DNA from 3 places in the Kosakonia sp. N21 genome. Region 2 is predicted to be linked to each of the others. Evidence: predicted binding sites of a transcription regulator. Region 2 holds the regulator's gene; each other region holds the start of a gene.
The links. The regulator Fur, encoded in region 2, represses iron uptake genes when iron is present. The targets are predictions, from matches to a motif close to ATAATAATGAGAACNACTATCAA.

Region 1 (5,673 bases), 160 kb from region 2:
AAAGGCTCTCTTTCGCGCTGAACGCCAGCGTGAGCGCCAGGGGAAACGGCAAACCGCTTGCTTCCAGTACCGCTCGTTCGGCGGAGGTGACAATGCTGTCTGTGAGCTCTGCACATAACTCGCTGCTGAACAGCGATTCGCTGTCTACGCCGATCGGATGGCGGGCAACCACCGCCAGCGCGTGGTTGTCACAGTGCGTGATACTGCCAAACAAACCTGCTGGCCAGCAGGGCTGGCGCTGCGCGCCCATTCCCGGCACCGCTGTAATACCAAAGGGCTGCAAAGCGTGGACAGCGGCAATGCGCCCGGCGAGGTGTTCAGCCTGGCGTTTGCGTCCGGCGTGTGTCAGTTCAGTGTGATGGGGCAACCAGAGTAAATCACCGGGAGTAAGGGTTAGGGGGGCGAAATCGATACGGTGCAGGGTGTGCCCGGCGAGTGAAACGGTGCGATGCGTGGTGTGCATGTTGGATCCTTGCCTGGTGTTTTTACCCTCACCCTAACCCTCTCCCTGGAAGGGAGAGGGGACCGAATGTTGCAGATCTGCGGTTTTCTCCCTCTTACGGGAAGGGAGAGGGAACCGAACGTTGCAGGCCTGTGGGTTTCTCCCTCGCCCCTGAGGGGAGAGGGCCGGGGTGAGGGGGCAGCACGTCACCGTTCTGCGGGTTTTTACCCTCACCCTAACCCTCTCCCTGGAAGGGAGAGGGAACCGAATGTTGCAGGCCTGCGGTTTTCTCCCTCTTACGGGAAGGGAGAGCGCAGAGCGTTGCAGGCCTGTGGTTTTCCCCCTCGCCCCTCAGGGGAGAGGGCCGGGGTGAGGGGACAGCACGTCACCGTTCTGCGGTTTTTTACCCTCACCCTAACCCTCTCCCTGGAAGGGAGAGGGGATCGAATGTTGCAGATCTGCGGTTTTCTCCCTCGCCCCTCGGGGGAGAGGGCCGGGGTGAGGGGGCAGTACGTCACAGTTCTGTGAATTTTTACCCTCACCCTAACCCTCTCCCTGGAAGGGAGAGGGGACCGAACGCTGCAGATCTGCGGTTTTCTCCCTCTTACGGGAAGGGAGAGGGGACCGAACGTTGCAGACCTGTGGTTTTCTCCCTCGCCCCTCGGGGGAGAGGGCCGGGGTGAGGGGGACCGAAATCCCCCTTCGCTGACCGGGATTAGAAGTGCGTGTTCACACTCATAAACCAGGTACGACCGGATTCGTTATACGTCTCCGCACCTGCGCCGTACATATACCCGGTTGTACCGCCAGTGGCCTGGGCATTACCTGCACGCCAGTGACGTTTGTCGAACAGGTTGTCAACGCCGCCCGTCAGGCTGACGTTTTTCATCACATCCCAGGTCGCGCTCAGGCCAACAATGCTGTACGGACTGACTTCGTTGGTGGCGGAGCCGGTCACACGGTTACCCTGATAATCGTACTTTTTCGGTTCCTGCTTGCCGTACCAGGTAAAGGTCGACTGCACAGAAACATCCGGCACAATCTGCCAGCTCAGGGTGGAGTTTAACGTGTATTCCGGGATGATCGACAGACGTTCGCCGGTCTCTTTGTTTTTGCTCTGCAGCATATAGGTGAAGTTGTTGCTCCAGGTGACCGCATCGGTTACCGGCACATTCAACGTTCCTTCCAGACCTTCTACGACCGCTTTTGGCACATTCTCCCATTGATAGAGGTCGGTTTTGGTTTTACCCACAGCCGTCTGGCTCAGCGGTGAATAACCGGCTTCAATCTTGTTACGATAATCGTTGCGGAACCAGGTCACCCCGGCCAGCCAGCCTTCGTGCTTGAACTCCAGACCAATCTCTTTGTTGATGCTGGTTTCGGCTTTGAGGTCATCGTTGCCCATCATGTAGCAACCCACGCCGCTGCCGCTGGCGTAGCAACCCTGGCCTTTACTGTAAAGAATGTAGTTCGGGTTGGTTTGATACAGGCTCGGTGCTTTATACGCGCGGCCAATACCCATTTTCAGGGTGAAGTCATCGCCCAGCCCCTGAGACAGGTTCAGCGATGGGCTCCAGTTATTACCCACGATGGTGTGATGGTCGAAACGCAGCGCCGGGGTCAGCATGGTGCTGTCAGTCAGCTCCATGTTGTCTTCGGCAAACACCGAGTAAATATCGGCATCGGAATAGGGGCTACGACCGGTGCTGTCCAGACCGGTAATCGGACCGCCCATGAAAGACTGGGTGTTGGACGCCATATCCTTCATGCGCTGCTGGTTCCATTCGGTGCCCAGCGTCAGGGTCTGGTTCACCAGCAGATCCAGCGGCAGGTTGATTTCGTTATGCAGCATCACGTCGGAGAGATCGATATCCGTAAACTGATTGCTGTTGAACAGACCTTCAGTGCCCCCGGCAAGTCCCTCGCCAAGACGCGAGTTGCGGGTATGTTCGTACTGCACCCAGTTACTGGTGGTGACACCATTATCCCAGCCGCCATTCCAGGTGATGGAGTAGTTCTGACGATAGAGACGGTTGGTCTCTTTGCCGTAGTTCTCTTTCACGTAGTTATTGGTGCTGCTGTCGTTGTTGGTGTTTTGCGTGTCGCCCGCGTAAAGGTTGCCCTGGCGGCTATAGCCTGCCTGGAACTCCAGGGATTGCAGCGGCGCAAAGTCCCAGCGCACTACGCCGTTAAGATCTTTATTGATTGACCCTTCGCGGCCTGCCGCCATGGTGTTGGCGTAAATACCGGTGCGCTCAGACTGGTGATTCTGGTTGATGTCCCATGCGTCGGCCTGGGTTTTCGCCAGGTTGCCGTACAGGCGGAAGCTGACATCGCCGCCCAGCGGGCCGCTCAGGCTGAAATCCGTGCGCTTGGTCGCGCCTTCGTCTTTGTGCTCCGGTGCGTTGAAGTAGCTGTTCCACGAACCATGCCACTCCTGCGAGCTATCTTTTTTAGTGATGATATTCACCACACCGCCCGCCGCGCCATTCCCGTAACGTACTGCCGCCGGGCCGCGGATCACTTCGATGCGCTCGATCATCTCTGCCGGTACCCAACTGGTATCGCCACGGCTATCGCGCTCGCCGCGCCAGCCCAGGCGTACGGAGTTACGGCTGGTGACGGGTTTGCCGTCGATCAGGATCAGGGTGTTTTCCGGGCCCATACCGCGAATATCGATCTGGCGGTTATTCCCGCGCTGACCGCTGGTGGCGTTACCGGTTAAGTTCACGCCCGGCATGGTGCGAATGATCTCAGAGACATCGCGGGCGGGCGGGTTTTTGCGGATCTCTTCGGCCGTAATGGTGGAAACACCCGGTGCCTGAAGGTTTTGCTGTGCTGCCGTGACGACGATGGTGTCATCGTGCGTACCGGCGTCGCTGGTGGTGCTGTCTGCGGCCATTGCGGGCAACGCAACACCGTAGATCCCCAGATTGACCAATAAGGCCAGGGACTTGATTTTGTTCTTCATTGTATTACCTGCTTTTCGTCGCCGCTTCCTTGGCTAATCCTTTCCCAGGGGGAGAGGAGGCGGCATGATGAAGCCGACACGCAGCGAGGTGCTCAGTCCTGAGAAAATTCGCCCACGGTGGCCATTTTTAAAAGAAAGACGCGCTTCCCACAGCGCGCCATTACGCTATTGCAAATGAAAATAGTTATCAATAATATTATCGATATTTTTTGATCTGCAAGCAAAAATTTCCACAGTAAATTTGAGGTTAAAGTCGTGACGTCAACAACGGGAAGTGATGCCTGGTGGGAGTCAAAACAGGGGCCGGAATGGGTCAAAGAAACACCGGAAGAATACAGTGTGACTTTCTGGTGGCGGGACCCGGCAGGAACGGAAGCGACATCAAACGTGCGCCGGGTATGGATTTACATTACCGGTGTCACCGATCACCATCAAAAGGCGTTGCCGCAATCGCTGACGCGCATTGCCGGTACAGATGTCTGGTACTGGAAAACGCGGCTGGAAGCGGGCTGGCGCGGCAGTTATTGTCTGATCCCGTCTGAAAATAACGACGACTTTCCTGCTGAGGTTTTTAACACCACGCCGCCGGACCGCTATGCGTTGCGCGAAGGCTGGCGCAGGTTACTGTCCCATGCGATTGCCGATCCGCTGAACCCGCAAAGCTGGCGTGGCGGGCGCGGTCATCCGGTGTCGGCGCTGGAGATGCCCGATGCGCCATTACAACCCGGCTGGCGCGATTCCGAAACACCGTTTACTGAACCGCAGCGTCTGCAATGGCGCAGCCAGCGATTGAACAACACGCGGACAGTCTGGGTGTATACCACCGGCGACAGCGACCCGACGCAGCGCCCGCTGGCGATCCTGCTGGACGGTCAGTTCTGGGCGAAAAGCATGCCGGTGTGGCCGGCGCTGGCTTCCCTCACCCGTGCGGGACAACTGCCTGAAGCGGTGTATGTCCTGATTGACGTGATTGATAACGCGCATCGCAGCGAGGAATTACCCTGCAACGCCACCTTCTGGGAAGCGGTGCAGGAAGAGCTGTTGCCGCAGGTGCGGGCGCTTGCTCCGTTTAGCGATCGCCCGGATCGCACGGTGGTGGCAGGGCAGAGTTTTGGCGGCCTCTCTTCGCTGTATGCCGGGTTGCACTGGCCGCAGCGCTTTGGTTGTGTGCTCAGCCAGTCCGGTTCGTACTGGTGGCCGCACCGTGGCGGAGAGCAGGACGGCATCCTTATTGAACAACTTAAAAACGGCGAGTTACAGCCGCACGGCCTGCGCATTGTGCTGGAGGCGGGTGTACGCGAGCCGGTCATTTTTCGGGCCAATCAGGCTCTCTTTTCTCTGTTGCAACGCACACAGCAGTCGGTTTTCTGGCGTCAGGTAGACGGCGGACATGATGTGCTTTGCTGGCGGGGCGGGCTGACTTCCGGGCTTATTACGCTCTGGCAGCCACTGACCCGCCCGCGCTAAAGCGCCTTTCCACGACAGGAGTTTGCTATGGAATTCACCAACCCCTTCGATAATCCGCAAGGGCGGTTTTACATTCTGCAAAATTCGCAGCAACAGTTCAGCCTGTGGCCTGCGCAGTGCAGCTTACCCGCCGGCTGGCGTGTTCTGTGCGAGCCGCAGCCGCAGGCGGAATGCAACGCCTGGCTTGCGGCGAACTGGCAGACATTAACCCCGGCGCACTACGCGCAATCAGGGAGCGATCAATGAGCACACGTTTACCGCTGGTGGCCGCCCAGCCAGGGATCTGGATGGCGGAACAACTTTCGTCACTGCCCAATGCCTGGAGCGTAGCGCACTATGTGGAGTTGCAGGGAGAGATAGATGCGGCGTTGCTGGCGCAGGCGATTGTCGCCGGAATGATGCAAGCGGACACGCTGCGTATGCGTTTTACGGAAGATAACGGTGACGTGTGGCAATGGGTGGATGACGCGCAGACCTTTGCCGTCCCGGCGATTGTCGATCTTCGCCGCGAGTCCGACCCGCACGCCGCCGCCCTCAGTTCGATGCAGGCCGATCTCGGGCAAAACCTGCGCGTAGAAAGCGGCAAACCGTTGGTGTTCCATCAGTTACTGCGCGTGGGTGAACAACGCTGGTACTGGTATCAGCGTTATCATCATTTAGTGGTGGATGGCTTCAGTTTCCCGGCTATTACCCGCCAGATTGCCGCTATTTACAGCGCCTGGCGTCGCAGTGAACCCACACCGTCTTCGCCGTTCACGCCGTTTGCTGAGGTGGTGGATGAGTATCAGCGTTA
Region 2 (5,673 bases):
AGCGCACGGCGGATGATAAAAACGTTCTGATGACGGCTGAAGCGCGCTTTGAGAAAAACAGTGATGTAAAAACGCTGAACCTGCAAACCCTGCGCGGGCAGATTGTCCCTACGCCGCAGGCGGTGAAAATCCACGGGCAGGATGTCGATCTGAGCAACGGTGTGAAGCTGGATCTCTCTGCGCTGAGTCGTGATGCGCAGGACGCGGTGAAAAGCCGTTTTGCGCTGCTGGGAGTGAAAGCGGGGAGCTATCCTGTTCGCAGCGTCATTGCGACCCGTGATTTCAACGACGACGAGGCGGTATCTGGCGCTTATACCTTGCATATTGGCGCGAAAGAAGCCGTAGTAACCGGTTACGATCAGGCCGGGGTGTTCTACGGTTTACAATCACTGCTGTCGCTGATCCCAACGACAGGTGCAATGAAAATTGCTGCGCTGGACGCCAAAGATGCGCCACGCTTTGATTACCGCGCAATTCAGTTGGATGTTGGTCGTAACTTCCACAGCAAGGACGCAGTACTGCGTCTGCTGGATCAGATGGCGGCCTACAAACTGAATAAATTCCACTTTCATCTCAGTGATGATGAAGGCTGGCGTATTGAGATCCCCGGCCTGCCGGAGCTGACCGATATTGGTAGCAAACGTTGCCACGATCTGAGCGAAAAAACCTGCCTGTTGCCGCAACTGGGTTCTGGCCCGGACAGCAACAACAACGGGAGCGGTTTCTTTACCCGCGCGGATTACATCGAGATCCTGAAGTATGCTAAAGCCCGGCAGATTGAGGTCATTCCGGAAATCGATATGCCGGCCCATGCGCGTGCGGCAGTTATCTCTATGGAAGCCCGTTACGATCGACTGATGAAAGAGGGCAACGAGCAGGCCGCGGCGCAGTTCCGTTTGCTGGATCCAACGGATACCTCCAACACCACCGGGGTACAGTTTTATAACCGTACCGGCTACCTTAACCCTTGCCTCGACTCGTCACGCAATTTTGTCGACAAAGTGATCGGTGAAATCCAGCAGATGCATAAAGAAGCGGGCCTGCCGCTGCAAACCTGGCATTTTGGCGGCGATGAGGCAAAAAATATTTACCTCGGCGTTGGCTACACCGATCAGAAGAACCCGGAGGCGGGCAAGGGCATCATCGATAAGAGCAAGCAGGACAAACCGTGGGCGAAGTCGCAGGCGTGTCAGGCGATGATCAAAGACGGAAAAGTGACGGATGTTGAGCATCTTTCCAGCTATTTTGGCGTTGAAGTCAGCAAACAGGTGAAAGCCCGCGGCATTAATACGATGCAGGCCTGGCAGGATGGTCTGAAAGATGCCAAAGACGCGTCGGTATTCGCCACCGATCATGTCAACGTTAACTTCTGGGACACGCTCTACTGGGGCGGTTTTGACTCGGTTAATGACTGGGCAAACAAAGGGTTCCGCGTCATCGTTTCCAACCCGGATTATGTCTATCTCGATTTCCCGTATGAAGTGAACCCGCAAGAGAGCGGCTATTACTGGGGCACGCGCTTTAGCGACGAACGTAAGATCTTCAGTTTCGCGCCGGACAATATGCCGCAAAACGCCGAAACCTCGGTCGACCGGGATGGCAACCCCTTTACCGCGAAGTCAGATAAACCGTGGCCTGGGGCGTATGGCCTCTCCGCACAGTTGTGGAGCGAAGTGGTACGCACTGATAACCAGATGGAGTATATGATCTATCCGCGTCTGGTTGCGGTGGCGGAGCGCGCATGGCATCGCGCGGCCTGGGAGCAGGACTACAAAGCCGGGCGTGAGTATAAAGGCGGTGAAACGCACATGGTCGATGTTCGTGCTCTGGATAAAGACTGGACGCGCTTTGCCAACGTGTTAGGCAGTCGCGAGCTGGCAAAACTGGATAAAGCGGGTATTCATTACCGCCTGCCGGTGCCGGGTGCTCGCGTGGTGGGCGGCGTGCTTGAAGCCAACACCAGCTTCCCTGGCATGGTGGTGGAGTACTCTACCGACGGCGGCAAACACTGGCAGCGTTATAACGATAGCGCCCGCCCGCAGGTGAGTGGGGACGTGCAGGTGCGCACCGCCAGCCCGGACGGAAAACGCGTGAGTCGTGTGGACAGTGTCAAAGCGTGATTGCTATGCAAGCCGGATAGGGCGCAGCCTGCTGCTGTTATCCGGCAACTAAAAAAAAAGCCAACCGTCAGGTTGGCTTTTGCATATCAGAATGGATTATTTCGCGTCGTGCGCGCTTTCATCTTCGCGGCAGTCACCTTCAGCGCAGTGGCCATACAGGTAGAGACTGTGGTTCGTCAGACGAATGCCGTGTTTGGCGGCGATTTCACGCTGACGCGCTTCAATAGAATCATCACTGAATTCGATCACTTTGCCGCAATCGAGGCAAATCAGGTGATCGTGGTGATGTTGCTGGGTCAGTTCAAAAACGGACTTGCCGCCTTCGAAGTTATGACGGGTCACAATGCCGGCGTCATCGAACTGGTTCAATACACGGTAAACCGTAGCCAGGCCGATCTCTTCGCCCATGTCGATCAGTCGCTTGTATAAATCTTCCGCACTGACATGATGGTTATCCGGCTCCTGAAGAACTTCCAGGATTTTTAACCGAGGAAGCGTGACTTTCAGGCCGGCCTTCTTTAATGCGGTATTGTTGTCAGTCATGCGGAATCTGTCCTGTTGCTATACGATTCACTTCCTTAGCGGAAGTTATAGGAATGCACCTGGGATAATGCGTCTCATTATAGAACTGCCATGCCTAAATGAAAACTGCAAGCCCTCAAGTAAAGTAAGCTTATAAAACGTGGTGTCGCCGACAAAGTCCCGTGCGGCAGCCCAAGTTTAGCAGGGCTTATTGTACAGTGATGAATAAAAAAGTTAAAAATTTGTAGCAATTATTTCCATCGCTTGTACCTATTAATACGGCGCAACCCACAGGCTGCGCCGTAAACATCAGGCATTAATGATGTCGTCCAGGTGCAGCTCTTCCGAAACCTGCTTAACCCATTTCTGCACGCGTTCTGCGGTCAGTTCCGGCTGACGATCTTCATCAATCGCCAGACCCACAAAGTGATCATCATCCACCAGGCCTTTAGACGCTTCAAAATGGTAGCCAGCAGTCGGCCAGTGGCCCACGATGGTGGCGCCGCGCGGTTCAATGATGTCGCGGATAGTCCCCAGCGCATCACAGAAATATTCTGCGTAATCTTCCTGGTCGCCACAGCCGAACAGGGCGACTAACTTACCGTTGAAATCCACTTCTTCCAGCGTCGGGAAAAAGTCATCCCAGTCGCACTGCGCTTCGCCATAATACCAGGTTGGGATGCCGAGCAGCAGAATGTCATAGCCTTCGAGATCTTCTTTGCTGCTCTTGGCAATGTCATGAACATCGGCAACGTCTTTACCAAGCTGTTTTTGAATCATTTTCGCGATATTTTCGGTGTTGCCGGTATCGCTGCCGAAGAAAATGCCTGTAATTGCCATGAGTAAAATAACCTCTTGAAACTTAATGAGATGGTGGTGGCGTTTAGCCCACAGATAAGGGCAATCATAGCAGAACAGGGAAGCGCGCGGAAACAGCTATCGCGCCGGACTGCACTCTATGACACACGAAAAAAGGCGTAAAAGCGGTGATTCGGAGGATTCGCTATCCGCGTAAGGCGTTGAGCTGGGCCAGCAGCATTTCTTCAATAAGCTCGCTACGGCTCATTTCACGGGCATCCGCCAGCTCGTTTAACGCATCTACCGCTTCAACATTCAGTTTCAATTCAACGCGTTTGAGCCCGCGAACTTTATCGCGTTTTAGCTGGTTACGTTTGTTGATGCGCAACTGTTCATCGCGCGCGAGCGGGTTGGTCTTGGGTCGTCCCGGACGACGCTCATTCGCGAACAGATCTAGTGTCGTACGGTCCGTTTGTTCTTTAGCCATGGTTTAAGCAGCATACTACGGGAAAGACAAGCAATCGGGACGTTGCCCCGGGCTGAATAGCGCGCCATCATACATCAGCGCAACGGGCGCGCCAACGACCGGGCGCGTTCAAACGACCGGTCGCCGTCTTTTTAATCAGTTTGCCTTTTCAGAGAGATAACGACGGATAGCGCGCATGACCGCTTCCGGTTTCTCTGCGTGCACCCAGTGGCCCGCTCCAGCTATCACATGCGCCCGCGCTTGCGGAAATTGCGCCAGCAGGGCGTCACGGTATGCTTCCGTCACATACGGCGAGTTACCGCCGCGCACGAACAGTGCAGGCTTATCCCATGCCGGGACATTTTCCCAACCAACGATGTGCGCATACTGATCCCACAATACCGGGACATTAAAGCGCCAGTCGCCGTCGACAAATGATTTCAGCAGAAACTGGATCACGCCTTCTTCTTTTATCTCTTCGCGCATTAGCGCGGCGGCTTGTTGGCGTGTGGCGGCGTGTGCGTGGCTCACGGCGTTGATGGCGGCGAAAATCTCATCGTGGCGGCGCACGTTGTAATCCACCGGCGCGATATCAATCGCCACCAGTTGGTCGATGCGCTCAGGTGCCAGCGCGGTGAGCGCCATGACGGCTTTACCGCCCATGGAGTGACCGATAAAGGTCGCTTTTCCGATGTCGTGGGCATCAAGCGTGTCCAGCAGATCCTGCGCCATCGCCGGGTAGTTCATCTCCGGCGAGCGGGGAGAAAGGCCGTGGTTGCGCATATCCACTTGCAGCACGTCGTGGTCCTGCGTCAGGTCGCGGGCAAGCACGCCGAGGTTGTCCAGACTGCCAAACAGGCCGTGAACAAGGACGACCGGAGAATTGTTGTGCGGTTGTTGCGCAGATTGCGCGCGCGTATTCAATTTCATGGCAAAGTTCTTTTTTTCACTCTATCGGGTTAGGTTATTATGTTGAACATTCTGCCGCCCTGCTGCAAGGTTCAGAATTACTCTGAGTTTTGCTGCGACCCTGGTTTGACGCTATCCGCTGTTGAGATTTCACTTTATAATCCCAACACTTGTATTCAGATAAGATACCGCACTGGATTAAGATGAAAACGATCGAAGTTGATGATGAGCTCTACTCCTATATCGCCAGCCACACGAAGCATATTGGCGAGAGCGCATCCGACATTTTACGGCGCATGCTGAAATTTTCCGCCGTGTCACAGTCACCACCTGCCGCTTCCCTCACGCCGGTAAAAGAGACGCGTACTGTCAGTACCGTTGACGGGGTTAAACCGGCGAACACCGCCAAAGACAAAGTTCGTGCCGTCCGCGAACTGCTGCTGTCTGATGAATACGCTGAGCAGAAAAAGGCCGTTAATCGTTTCCTGCTGGTGCTGTCTACACTCTATTCACTCGATGACAAAGGGTTTACGGAATCCACCGAGTCTCTGCACGGGCGCACGCGCGTATACTTTGCTGCGAATGAGCAAACGTTGTTGCAGAGCGGCAACCAGACCAAGCCGAAACAGGTGCCGAACACCCCTTACTGGGTCATCACCAACACCAATACGGGTCGTAAATGCAGCATGATCGAGCACATCATGCAGTCGATGCAGTTCCCTGCGGAATTGATTGAAAAAGTTTGCGGCACAATTTAAATCCTTGCATTGAAAGGACCAGGCAATGGCAAACCATCCACGTGCGGGGCAACCTGCACAACAGAGTGATTTGATTAACGTCGCTCAGCTTACTGCGCAG
Region 3 (5,673 bases), on a different contig from region 2:
GAGGATCATCAGAAACGTCATCACCTGATCTTCATGGCGTTTCACAAACGGGATCATGCTGATGGCGTAGCCAAAAGAGGTGACGACGCCAACCCACAGCAGGGCGCTCAGCCAGTTAAACAGCTGGAAGCGGCGGTTCGACAAACCGGAGATGCCCGCCATGGTTGGCAGCAGGGTGCGAATAAACGCCAGAAAACGCCCGGCAAGCAGCGCCAGCAGACCGTGGCGGTCGAACATGCAGGTCGCCCGTTCGTGGTATTTCACCGGTAGCTGCGCAAGCCAGCTTTTCACCACCCGCGTATTGCCCAGCCACTTGCCTTGCAGGTAACTGAGCCAGCAGCCGAGACTGGCGGCGGAGGTGAGGATAAACAGGGTTGATACAAAGTCCATGCAGCCGCGAGCGATAAGCGCTCCGGCCAGTAACAGCAGGCTGTCCCCCGGTAAAAATGAGGCAGGAAGCAGGCCGTTTTCCAGAAACAGCGTGGCGAACATCACAAAATAAACAACGCCAACAACATGTGGGTTAGCCAGCGCAGCAAAGTCGTGTTGCCAAAGCGCAGCGATAATATCTTGAATAACAGCCATGGACGTTCCTGTGGTACCGCGTAGAGGAGGCTATTGTACTCCAACTCGCCAAAAACACCTTGATCCGGGGCGCAAGAAATAGAGAATTTTCTGAAGCTTTACCCCGGTTAGCCTGGTTTACACGATGCGCTGGAATCCTGCAGCTAAATCTTCAATCAGATCGTCAACATTCTCTAAACCGATATGCACCCGAATTAAGGTGCCGGTGAAATCCACTTCGCCGTCCGGGCGGATCGCCGCTATCTGTTCCGGCTGGTTGGCGAGAATTAATGACTCATAACCGCCCCAGGAGTAGGCCATGCTGAACAGGGAAAACGGATCGAGGTACTGCGACAGCTCTTCATCGGTTAAGCGTTTATTTAATACAAAAGAGAACAGGCCGCTGCTGCCGGTAAAGTCACGTTTCCAGTACTCATGCCCTTTGCTTCCCGGTAGCGCCGGATGATTCACCCGCGCCACTTGCGGGTGCGCCGCCAGCCATTCGGCAATTTTTAAACTGCTTTCATGGTGCTGACGCAGACGCACGCCCAACGTACGCAAACCACGGCTGGTCATATACGCGGTATCCGCATCCAGCATTTGCCCCATCAGATAGGCGTTTTCACGCAGTTGCGCCCAACAGCGGGCGTTGGATACGGCAGTGCCGACCATCGCGTCGGAGTGACCAATCAGGTATTTGGTGCCTGCCTGAATCGAGATATCAATATCAAACTCCAGCGCTTTGAACAGGATGCCCGCCGCCCAGGTGTTATCAATCATAATGATGGCTTCCGGGGCCACGCTTCTCACCGCCTGAACAATCGCCGGAACGTCATGTACTTCCATGGTGATAGAGCCGGGAGATTCCAGGAACACCACTTTTGTATTGGGTTGGATCAGATGCACAATGCTGGCACCGATCATCGGGTCAAACCAACTGGTGGTGACGCCCAGTTTTGCGAGAATTTTGGTGCTAAAATCCTGGGTCGGCTCATAGGCGGTGTTGGTCATCAGCACATGATCGCCTTGTTCCACAAACGCCAGAATGGTGTTAGCCACCGCTGCCGCGCCGCAGGGGAAAAGCGCGCACCCGGCGCCACCTTCCAGTTCGCACATCGCTTCCTGCAACGAGAAGTGCGTTAGCGTACCGCGGCGACCATAAAACAGTTCGCCGTTCGCCCGGTTGCGGGTGGCGTGTTTTTTGGCTTCCACCGTTTCGAAGACCAGGGAAGAGGCGCGTTGGATCACGCTGTTCACCGAGCCTTGTGTGTATTTTTTGCTGCGCCCTGCGTTAACCAGAGCGGTATCAAGATGCTTCGCCGTCATTTTCGCTCAACCTGTTTTTATACGTCTGGATGTCCAGACTACCATGATTGCGGATTGATGCATCCTTGTTTGCAGTGTGGGTGTTAATTTTTTCCAATATGTGTTCAGTGGCGCGAGTTTACTGCGTGAGCGCAAAGAAAATGGCGTTCAATTCAGGCACTATGTAAATACTAATGAGAACTACTATCAATTCGACGTCATTTTGATATGATGGCGCTCAGTTTTTGTGATTTGCGTCGCGGAGAAACACAGTGGGTAATAATTTGATGCAGACGGATCTATCCGTGTGGGGTATGTATCAGCACGCTGACATTGTCGTTAAAGTGGTAATGATCGGCCTGATTCTGGCGTCCGTGGTGACATGGGCCCTGTTCTTCAGCAAAAGCGTTGAGATGATTGCGCAAAAGCGCCGCATCAAGCGCGAGCAGACCCTGCTGGCTGATGCCCGCTCACTGGACCAGGCCAGCGAAATCGCCTCTTCCTTCCATGCGAAAAGCCTGAGCACCCTGTTAATCAACGAAGCCCAGAACGAGCTGGAGTTATCCGCAGGCAGCGAAGATAACGAAGGCATTAAAGAGCGCACCGGGTTCCGCCTGGAACGTCGCGTGGCGGCTACCGGCCGTTATATGGGCCGCGGTAATGGCTATCTCGCCACCATCGGTGCGATTTCGCCGTTTGTCGGTCTGTTCGGTACCGTTTGGGGCATCATGAACAGCTTTATCGGCATCGCTCAGACGCAAACCACCAACCTCGCTGTTGTTGCACCGGGTATCGCCGAAGCGCTGCTGGCGACGGCTATCGGGTTGGTTGCTGCCATTCCGGCGGTGGTGATTTACAACATCTTTGCGCGCATGATCGGCAGCTACAAAGCCACTCTCGGCGATGTTGCCGCGCAGGTTCTGCTGCTGCAAAGCCGCGATCTTGACCTGGCCGCCAGCAATGCGCAGCCGGTGCGTGCGGCTCAGAAATTACGTGTAGGTTGATACGCCATGGCAATGCGTCTTAATGAAAACCTGGACGATAACGGCGAAATGCATGAAATCAACGTAACGCCGTTTATCGACGTTATGTTGGTGCTGCTGATTATCTTTATGGTGGCCGCGCCGCTTGCCACGGTGGATGTGAAAGTGAATCTGCCGGCATCCTCCAGCCAGCCGCAACCGCGCCCGGAAAAACCGGTCTACCTCTCCGTAAAAGCTGATAACACCATGTTTATCGGTAACGATCAGGTGACGGATGACACAATGGTCAACGCGCTGAATGCGCTGACTGAAGGTAAAAAGGACACCACCATCTTCTTCCGTGCGGACAAAACCGTCGACTACGAGACAATGATGAAAGTGATGGACACGCTGCACCAGGCGGGTTATCTGAAAATCGGTCTGGTGGGCGAAGAGGTTGTGAAAGCGAAGTAATCCGCCGCGACGAAAGGTAAAAAGCTGGCCATCGCCAGCTTTTTTTACGCCTGCTTATCCGAGATGTTCACCGCCGGTGACGCCATGCACTTCGGCCGTGACGTAGCTCGACTCCTGGCTTGCCAGATAAACGTAGACGGGGGCCAGTTCAGCCGGTTGTCCGGCGCGTTTCAATGGCGTTTGCTGACCGAATTGTGGCAGTTTCTCCTGTGGCTGACCGCCAGAAATCTGCAATGCAGTCCAGATTGGCCCCGGCGCCACGATATTGACGCGGATCCCTTTTTCCGCCACCTGTTTTGCCAGCCCGCGGCTGTAATTGAGAATGGCCGCTTTGGTGGAGGCATAGTCCAACAGGTGCGTGCTTGGCTGGTACGCCTGGATCGACGAGGTGGTGATGATGCTACCGCCGCGTGGCAGCAGCGGGATGGCTTCCTGGGTTATCCAGAACAGCGCAAAAACGTTCACCGTGTAGGTCTGAGTAAATTGCGCGGTGGTCAGATTAGCAATCTCCTCAATCGCGGTTTGTCTGCCAGCGACCAGCGCCAGAATATCCAGACCGCCAAGCTGTTCTTTGGCTTTGTGCGGCAACGCGCGGGCAAATGACTCATCGCTCAGATCGCCTGGGATCAGCACCGCTTTGCGCCCGGCTGCTTCGATCTGCGCTTTAACCTGCTGCGCATCTTCTTCTTCCGCAGGCAGGTAGTTGATCGCCACATCCGCCCCTTCACGCGCGTAGGCGATGGCGGCTGCGCGACCGATACCGGAATCTCCGCCGGTGACCAGCGCTTTGCGATCTTTTAACCGTCCGCTACCCACGTAGCTGTTTTCGCCACAGTCGGGCACAGGATCCATTTTTGCCTGCACCCCGGGATAGGGTTGTTTCTGCTGCGGGTAATCGCCAGCATAGTACTGTTTGGTTGGATCCTGAATTTTTGTCTGGTTCGTTGCCATTAAGTACCCTCCATATCGGTTGTTGAGTACTTAAGGGTAGTTGTCTACGCTGCTATTGCGGTCAGATTCAGGATTTTCTTGATTGTGATGATGTGAGCAACCGACGAGGCCGGTTATTTTGCGTCTGGTTTGTTCGTGGCGGTTTCTTCATCCAGCGCGACGGTGGTGACGTTTGACGTGCGGTATTCACCGTCAATCAATTTACGGTTCAGGCGCAGCGTTGCGGCTTCCCGCCCCAGAATGTACTGATAGTTGGTTTCCAGACGACCCATGATCTTTTCCAGCAACTCGGGCTTCTGCTCAATAATCGCATTGATCACCGCGCCATAAATTTCTTCTTTAACCTGTAATGGATAGATTTCCCGACGATTCTGCCATTTCAGGCGCACCAGCGCGGCGGGAATGGATACCAGCTCACGGGCAATACGCTCAATAGTGCTGTTTTTATCGAACACTAATGCCTCTATATTTTGCTTTAAGATAAACTCATCACTTTTTTTGTCATCTAAAGCTAAATATACATTATTGTTATCGATTTCTTTCACGCTACTCCTCCCCAATTTTATAAAACATTGGTCCATCTTTTTCGCGAGTAATCAGGTTAAGCCAAATCTTATCGCCCGATTCATTAATTTCCTGTGTTTTATCCGCAATTATTTTGCTTAATGTCTGGGCATCAATCTCGCCTTCAGCTTGTAAGTCATTAAGCAGACGGGCGAATGTCTCGATTTTTACTACGCGGAACAAACGATCTTTTATATGACGATCGCGTTCCTCAAGTAACATATTTCTTGATTGCCCATTATGGCTTACGTTCGCTAATATTTGCTCAGCGTGTTCGGAGAGGGTTCTTTTTCCCTGAGTTAAATTAGGCTCTTTTCCTTCTTCTCCTGGCCTGGTTTCAGCGGCAGAAATGTGAAATCGTGCCGGGACAAGATTCTCGGGAAGCATTTCTAATATCCTTTAATATCAACAGGGAAGGGGCAAGACAGACGTGAGGTTCGTTGACAATATCATGGCGCACTTTTAAAATCAAAAAAAATGGAGCCTGCTCATGAACAGTATTTTTTATTCTGTTATTACATTATTGCTGCTCACTGGCGGCGTACTTTTATTAATGCGCGAGTACAATAAAGCCCCGCGCAGCGAAATTGAGAACCTTCCTCCCAGACCTCAGCCGTTGTCAAAAGAGGAAGGTGAGGATCATTTTTCTGTGTTAATGAATGCCATTACTCCTGTGTGGTACTGGCGGGTTAACCATGAATATATTGATTTTCTTCATGCGACCATAAAACGCATGAACATGGCGGAATTAAATAATACCCCTGGTTTATTTGAGGCGCAGCGTCGGTGTAGCGATCTCAATTCTGCTGTGTATAAGTATTATGACAATATAAAGAAGCGCTGCCTCAATGGC

Region 1: ACQ3G7_RS05125 (TonB-dependent siderophore receptor) is a predicted target of Fur. The motif match lies at 3,588-3,610, and genes of this name have one in related genera.
Region 3: exbB (tol-pal system-associated acyl-CoA thioesterase) is a predicted target of Fur. The motif match lies at 2,058-2,080, and genes of this name have one in related genera.

What each region holds. Positions count from the first base shown of each region.
Region 1 is NZ_JBOBHR010000002.1:282,526-288,198, reverse strand. It holds gene entD (enterobactin synthase subunit EntD) at 1-463, opposite strand, end outside; gene ACQ3G7_RS05125 (TonB-dependent siderophore receptor) at 1,158-3,413, opposite strand; partial or broken gene fes (enterochelin esterase) at 3,666-4,880, shown strand; gene ACQ3G7_RS05115 (MbtH family protein) at 4,908-5,126, shown strand; gene entF (enterobactin non-ribosomal peptide synthetase EntF) at 5,123-5,673, shown strand, end outside.
Region 2 is NZ_JBOBHR010000002.1:121,945-127,617, reverse strand. It holds gene ACQ3G7_RS04385 (beta-N-acetylhexosaminidase) at 1-2,120, shown strand, start outside; gene fur (ferric iron uptake transcriptional regulator) at 2,217-2,663, opposite strand; gene fldA (flavodoxin FldA) at 2,952-3,482, opposite strand; gene ybfE (LexA regulated protein) at 3,646-3,927, opposite strand; gene ybfF (esterase) at 4,063-4,836, opposite strand; gene seqA (replication initiation negative regulator SeqA) at 5,019-5,573, shown strand; gene pgm (phosphoglucomutase (alpha-D-glucose-1,6-bisphosphate-dependent)) at 5,599-5,673, shown strand, end outside.
Region 3 is NZ_JBOBHR010000009.1:83,830-89,502, forward strand. It holds gene yghB (DedA family general envelope maintenance protein YghB) at 1-585, opposite strand, end outside; gene metC (cystathionine beta-lyase) at 703-1,890, opposite strand; gene exbB (tol-pal system-associated acyl-CoA thioesterase) at 2,142-2,873, shown strand; gene exbD (TonB system transport protein ExbD) at 2,880-3,305, shown strand; gene ACQ3G7_RS19925 (SDR family oxidoreductase) at 3,360-4,256, opposite strand; gene ACQ3G7_RS19930 (cytoplasmic protein) at 4,370-4,801, opposite strand; gene ACQ3G7_RS19935 (hypothetical protein) at 4,803-5,207, opposite strand; gene ACQ3G7_RS19940 (ESA_00282 family adhesion-associated protein) at 5,311-5,673, shown strand, end outside.